Regions from separate parts of the Streptomyces sp. NPDC045021 genome, predicted to be linked through region 1. Evidence: riboswitches for the same ligand, from Rfam matches in the RefSeq annotation. Region 1 holds a riboswitch; each other region holds the start of a gene.
What was found. Region 1 has a riboswitch for cyclic di-AMP ahead of AC07DC_RS09810 (M23 family metallopeptidase). Riboswitches for the same ligand answer to the same signal wherever they lie in the genome.
Positions count from the first base shown of each region.

Region 2: it holds a riboswitch for cyclic di-AMP, as region 1 does, so the genes downstream of both, AC07DC_RS38720 (transglycosylase family protein) here and AC07DC_RS09810 (M23 family metallopeptidase) in region 1, are expected to answer to the same signal.
Region 3: it holds a riboswitch for cyclic di-AMP, as region 1 does, so the genes downstream of both, AC07DC_RS20520 (C40 family peptidase) here and AC07DC_RS09810 (M23 family metallopeptidase) in region 1, are expected to answer to the same signal.

Region 1 is NZ_JBWKIQ010000002.1:590,859-593,049, reverse strand. Features, by position in the region: gene AC07DC_RS09810 (M23 family metallopeptidase) at 1-951, opposite strand, end outside; cyclic di-AMP (ydaO/yuaA leader) riboswitch at 964-1,100, opposite strand; gene AC07DC_RS09805 (LPXTG cell wall anchor domain-containing protein) at 1,443-2,191, opposite strand, start outside.
Region 2 is NZ_JBWKIQ010000021.1:20,985-23,175, forward strand. Features, by position in the region: gene AC07DC_RS38715 (transglycosylase family protein) at 1-554, shown strand, start outside; cyclic di-AMP (ydaO/yuaA leader) riboswitch at 815-987, shown strand; gene AC07DC_RS38720 (transglycosylase family protein) at 992-1,693, shown strand; gene eno (phosphopyruvate hydratase) at 1,992-2,191, shown strand, end outside.
Region 3 is NZ_JBWKIQ010000006.1:281,863-284,053, reverse strand. Features, by position in the region: gene pcrA (DNA helicase PcrA) at 1-601, opposite strand, end outside; cyclic di-AMP (ydaO/yuaA leader) riboswitch at 870-1,028, shown strand; gene AC07DC_RS20520 (C40 family peptidase) at 1,035-2,186, shown strand.

The DNA of each region.
Region 1 (2,191 bases):
CGGTCCGGTGACGTTGCCGGTGGCGCCGACCCGGCCGATCGTCTCGCCCGTGGTGACCTTGCCCGAGGTCTGCACCATGGACGAGAGGTGGCAGTACCAGATCTCGGTGCCGTCATCGAGGGTCAGGATGATGCGGTAGCCGTACGAGCCCGCCCATGCGGCCGACGTGATGGTGCCGCTGTGGATCGCGGACACCGGCGTACCGGTGGGGGCCGCGAAGTCCTGGCCGGTGTGGGTGTTGGCCCACAGGGAGCTGGACTCCCCGAAGCTCGCGGTGAGCGTGTACGAGGCGACCGGCTTGGTGTACGAGGCCGCCAGTACGGCGAGGCGTTCGGCCTCGGCCTTCGCGGCGGCAACCTCCGCGGCCTTCTTCTTGGCAACGACCTCGGCCTTCGCCGCCGCGGCGGCGTCGCGCACCTTCTGCGCGGCTGCCTCCTTGGCGGCCGTCACCGCCGCTTCGCCGGCGGCCGCGTCGCGCACCGCCCGGTCCGCGGCGTCGCGCTCCTGGGCCACGTGGTCGAGGATGCGGGTGCGGAGCGCCTCGCCGGCGTCCGTCGCCCATGAGTTCGTGGTGGCCGCGGCGGGCCGAGCACCCGGATTCTGGGGTGCGGACGCCGTGGACGGCGACGGATCGTCCGCGTCCACGAGGGCGCTGATCCCCGGCATCTCGGAGAGCTTCGGGAGGTCCGGCGCATCCGGCAGATCGGGAAGATCCGGGAGCGAGATCGGCACCGGCGACTTGTCGGCGGCGGCCGCCATACCCCCCGCGCCCATCGCGGCCACGGCCGCGACGCTCAGCACGGTCGAACCACGGGCTATGGAACGCGGCTTGGGGAGCCGGTGCTTGCCCCGATCCGGGGCAACGGACTCCGCGGTGGGGTTCCATTCGTCCCATTCGCCGGCTTCTGGAGCCTCGGGGGAAGGGGCGTAGGCAGGTTGGTTCGACGCCACGGGTGGCGCTCTCCTTTCCTTCCTTCTCGCCTACCGGGTTAGCTGACGGGTTCGGAGCAGGAAGGTCTCCTACGGGCCAAAGTGCAGCCCGATTCACCCCAATGAGTGGGTCCCCGGTTCCCGCGGACGGGATTCGGCAAGCGCACGGTGCCGCCTCTACGGCGGCAGTGACGACCGCGCTGCGTTATCGAACGTTAATTGAGCCGGGGGTCTTTTCCAAGCCGAACGGAGGAGTTGACGGATGGGACTAATGGAATGGACGGGACGGAATCGGGCGAAGAGGGCTGATCGGAGTGACCTGACAGTGATGTGAGCGTGTGTCAGTTGTTATGCAGAGGGGATTTGCTCCGCTACGGAGGGTGAGGGCGACGACACGGTGATGGCAGTGGTCATCTCAGCCCCTCACGGCGAACGCCCCGGCCGGATGATCCCGGCCGGGGCGTCACGCAGTCGCTGGGCGCAGCTCATGTCGTAGGGCTGCGCGCAGGGGGTCAGCCCTGGTGGCGCCGGCGGCGGAGGCCGAAGAAGGCCATGGCCGCGCCGAGGGCGACCAGGACGCCCGCGCCGGCGACGAGGGTGCCGTTGCTGCCGTTGGCACCGGTGCGAGCGAGGGAGCCCTTGGTGTTGGTGGTGGTGGGCGCGTTCGTGGTGGGCGAGGCCGACGGGACGGGGCTGCTCGTGGTCGCGGGCGCCGACGGGGTCGGCGTGGCGGTCGGTGTGCCGGTCGGAGTGGTGACCGGGGCCGCGGGGAGAACGGTGATCTTCTCGGCGGCCTCGGTGATGACGCTGGTGTTGCCGCTGCTCAGAGCGGTCTGGGCGGTCAGGTTGAGGACCTTGGCCGTCTTGGGGGCCTTGCCCGCGGGCACCGTGAGCATGAGCTTGTAGTGGTACGTCCCCTCGGAGAAGCCGGCGGGGATGTCGGGCACCAGCCACGTGTTGACGTGGTCCGGGGCCACGACCTCGACCCAGCGGCCGTCGATCCACACGAACAGGTTCAGTTCCGGGTCGCCGCCGGTGCCCAGCGCGGTGAGCTGGGTGCGCAGGGACTTGCTGAACCGACCGCCCGCCTCGTTGCGGACATCGAGCGAGAAGACCGCCGACTTCGCGGCCGACACCTTGGTGGAGCCGCCGAAGTGATCCGTAATCGTGCCGATCCTGATCGAGGGGCTGGCCTGGAAGGAGATCGAGGGGATCGAGTGCGAGGGGTTGTCCTCGTAGCTGCCGGTGTCGAAGGTCAGGG
Region 2 (2,191 bases), on a different contig from region 1:
GCGGCGTGCCGGCGAAGGTCGACCCGGGTTCGATCCTGACCCCGGCCCCCACGACGACGCAGACGACGCCGACGGCGCCCGCGACGCCGAAGACCCCTCCGGCCGCCACGACGCCGACGACTCCGTCGACGCCCACGGGCACCTCGGCGCCCGACCCTGCGACCGTTCCCCCGGGCACCGCCAAGCAGCCCACCGGCGCCCCCACCACCACCCCGGACCCGACGGCCACCACTCCGGCCCCGGGGCAGAGCCAGGGCAAGCACGCCAAGCCCGAGTCGCCCGAGTCCGCCGGCGGGCTCTCCACCGACCGCGCCTCGCGCGATGCCGACCGGCCCACCGACACCGACGGCCTGAGTGATGACCAGAAGGCCGGTCAGAGCGATGTGGCGAGCGACGGCACCTACGTCGTGGTGTCGGGCGACAACCTGTGCGACATCGCCGCGGACCACCATCTGCGGGGCGGATGGAAGGCACTGTATGGGGCAAATGACCAGATTGTTGGGGACAATCCCGACCTGATTCTCCCTGGCCAGCACCTCGACTTGAGCTACTGAGTCCGCTCAACACGATCCCGGCACCCCGGTCCTTGTGACAAGGGTCTCCGTGGCGCCTGTGACCACCCGCTCGCGCTCCGCCGACTTTCTCCCTTCCGACCTGCGGGTCTGTGCGCCCGCTCAGCCGGACAGGGGAGTTGCTGTACGACACCGGGATGTTTGTCCTCGCCGGGATCGTGTGTTTAACGTCTAACTGCTCGCCACAGCGGGCCCCGCCGGTCAGGATCGCCGAGTCCTGCCGCCGACCGACGGGAACAGTCGACGCGAAAGCGCCGTAGGCAGGAGCGGGGGACCCAAGGTCTTCCGCCGGCCCGGCCCCGAACTCGTGGGGGACGGACCGGCTTGGGGTGAAGCAGCGCGGCGAGAGCCGTGCAGCCGGGCAACTCACGCCCGAACCCGACAGCTGACCTCGTAGGCGTCGGTGAGGATGACACATCATGGGTAAGCACCGTCGCCCGTCCAAGTTCACCCGAATTGCCGCGATTGCCGGTGTTACCACCGCTGCGATCGCCGTTCCGCTGATCGGTGCTTCCGGCGCCTCGGCCGCTTCGGTCGCCACGTGGGACGCCGTCGCCCAGTGCGAGTCCGGTGGCAACTGGTCGATCAACACCGGCAACGGCTACTACGGTGGCCTGCAGTTCTCCCAGTCCAGCTGGGAAGCGGCCGGTGGCACCGCGTACGCCGCCCGCGCCGACCTGGCCACCAAGGACCAGCAGATAGCGGTGGCCGAGAAGCTGCTCGCCCTGCAGGGCCCGGGTGCCTGGGCCTGTGCCGGCGCCGGCAACCTCACCGCCGGTGGCCCGGCCGCCAACGTGGACACCTCCGGTTCCGCCACGAAGAGCACCCCGTCGAAGAGCACCACCTCGCGCGACACCTCGGACACCGCCAGCCGCAGCAAGTCCGAGAACCGCGCCCCGGTCAAGAAGGCCAAGCCCGCCGCCAAGCCTGCCGAGACCAAGAAGGCCGCCCCGGTCCAGCAGGGCACCGGCGAGTACAAGGTCGTCACCGGTGACAGCCTCTCCGAGATCGCCCAGGCGCACCACGTCGCCGGCGGCTGGGAGAAGCTGTTCGAGCTGAACAAGAGCATCATCAGCGACGCCGACCTGATCTACCCGGGCCAGCAGCTGCACCTCAGCTGAGACCGGGAACCGCGGGCCGCGACCGCACCTGACTCACCGGCAGCCGCCCCGCCGGTTCCCGTCCGCTGAACCCTGATTCCCCCGGCCAGGCACGCACTCCCCCCGAGCGTGCCGGGCCGGGGGTTTTCCCGTTGGTCACGCGGTGTAAGGCACCGTTGGTCACCTGTTGTAAGTCTTTGGGCCCTTTTTCGTCTCAGGGGTCGGCCGATCGACTGGCCGACCCTCCTCGGGCGGTTAGGCTCGTGTCGCAAGAGCAGAGAGACACGCATCAGCTGTACACAGCCTGAAGGAGACACTCGTGCCGTCCATCGACGTCGTCGTAGCCCGGGAAATCCTCGACTCACGAGGCAACCCCACCGTCGAGGTCGAGGTCGGCCTCGACGACGGCAGCACCGGCCGCGCGGCCGTGCCGTCCGGTGCCTCGACCGGAGCTTTCGAGGCCCTGGAGCTTCGCGACGGTGACAAGAGCCGCTACATGGGCAAGGGCGTCGAGAAGGC
Region 3 (2,191 bases), on a different contig from region 1:
GGTCGAGGTCCAGGTCCCGGCAGACGAGCGCCATGAGCCGCTTGGAGTCGGCCGCGTCATAGATCGAGAAGCTGGAGGTGAAGCCGAGCTTCTTGCTCTCGCGGCGCAGGATGCGCACGCACGCGCTGTGGAAGGTCATGACCCACATCGCGTTGGCGCGCGCGCCGACGAGGTCGCCGACGCGTTCCTTCATCTCGCCCGCGGCCTTGTTGGTGAAGGTGATCGCGAGGATCTCGCCCGGGTGCGCGCCGCGCGTGCCGAGCAGATGGGCGATGCGGTGCGTCAGCACCCGCGTCTTGCCCGATCCGGCGCCCGCGACGATGAGCAGCGGACCGCCCGCGTGCACGACGGCGGCGCGCTGCTGCTCGTTCAGCCCCTCCAGGAGCTGGGCGGGGTCGACGACGGGGCGGGCGGCCCCGTCCCGGTAGTACGCGTCCCGGCCGCCGTGCGGGGGCTCGTTGAAGCGCCCGCCGAAGAGGTCGTCCGCGGCATCGTCCGGCCGGTGCTCGGTCCCGTGCTCCGGGGGCGGCGGGGCCGATTCCGGCGCGTGGTCGGGGGCCTGGAGGTCGGCCAGGAAGCTGTCGTCAAAGAGGCTGCTCATCGCCTCCCGAGTCTAGGCGCCCCCACTGACACCTCACACTCCGCTTGCCCGAGTCCGCACAGACCCGAGCCTGACCCTGCCCATGGCCCTGCCCATGACGCTGCCCGACCCTGAAAAACCATCACTCTCCGCGACCGGACCCGACCGTTGCGCTCACATCACGAAATGGTTTCGGGCCTATCGGACACCGGTCTTCCCACCGGACAGGAGAGTTGGCTACCGTGCCGGACCAGGCGGTCCGTCCTCTACTTCGGCAACACGCCGTCACGGACCGTCTCCGCTGAGTGCGGCGCAAGCCGCAGCCGGGGACCCACAAGCATCACTGGGGTGAATCGGCCCGCACGGGAAACTCCGTTCGGACCGTAGGGCGACCTTCCGACAGCCCGAACCCGACAGCTAACCCGGTAAGCGGTTTACGGAAGGACTTCCCGTCTTGGCGTCCCACCGCAAACCCCGCCCCGGCATACGCGCCGGCCTGCTCACCACCACCGGCCCCCGCGCGGCGGTCGGTTTCACCGCGGCGGCGCTGGCCACCGTCACCCTGCTGGGCGAGACCGCGAGCGCGGCGCCCGCGCAGCCGCAGCCGCCCTCCATAGAAGAGGTCCAGGCGAAGGTCGACGCGCTCAACCACGACGCCGAGGTCGCCACCGAGCGCTACAACGGCGCCAAGGAGCAGGCCGACCAGCAGAGCGCCAAGGTCGAGGCGCTGCTGAGCCAGGTCGCGCAGCGGACCGCGTCGCTGAACGACTCGCGCCGCGTCCTGGGCCAGTACGCGGCCGCCCAGTACCGCAGCGGCGGTGTCGACACGACGAGCGCGTTCCTGCTCTCCGCCGATCCGCAGGAGTTCTTCGACCAGACGCACCAGATGAAGCGGATGACCAGCAACCAGAAGGAAGCGGTCGAGAACTTCCGCACCCAGCAGGCCACGACGACGCAGAAGCGCACCGAGGCGGTGAAGAGCCTCGACGCGCTGAACGCCTCCCGGGCGAAGCTGGAGACGGAGAAGCAGACCGTCAAGGAGAAGCTGGCGGCGGCGCAGACGCTCCTCAACACCCTCACCACGCAGGAGAAGGCCCGGCTGGCGGCGCTGGCGGCCAAGAAGGCGGAGGAGGACCGCAAGCGCGCCGCGGCGATCGCCGCCAAGGAGAAGGCTGCCCGGGAGGCCGCCGCCAAGGAGGCCGCGAAGACCGGGACCGGGACCGGCACCGGCGGTACCGGTTCCCACACCAGCACGTCGTCGAAGGGGGCGAAGGCCGTCGCCTTCGCCCGCCGGCAGCTCGGCCTGCCGTACGTGTGGGGCGCGACGGGTCCGAGCTCGTACGACTGCTCAGGGCTCACCCAGGCGGCCTGGAAGGCGGCCGGCATCGACATCCCGCGCACCACCTGGGACCAGGTGAAGGTCGGCGAGCGCGTCTCGACGTCGGATCTGCAGCCCGGGGATCTGGTCTTCTTCTACGACGACATCAGCCATGTCGGCCTCTACATAGGCGACGGCAACATGATCCACGCGCCACACACCGGCACGGTCGTCAAGATCGCACCGATCACCCAAATGCCCATTTACGGGGCTTCGCGCCCGTCCTGAACCCC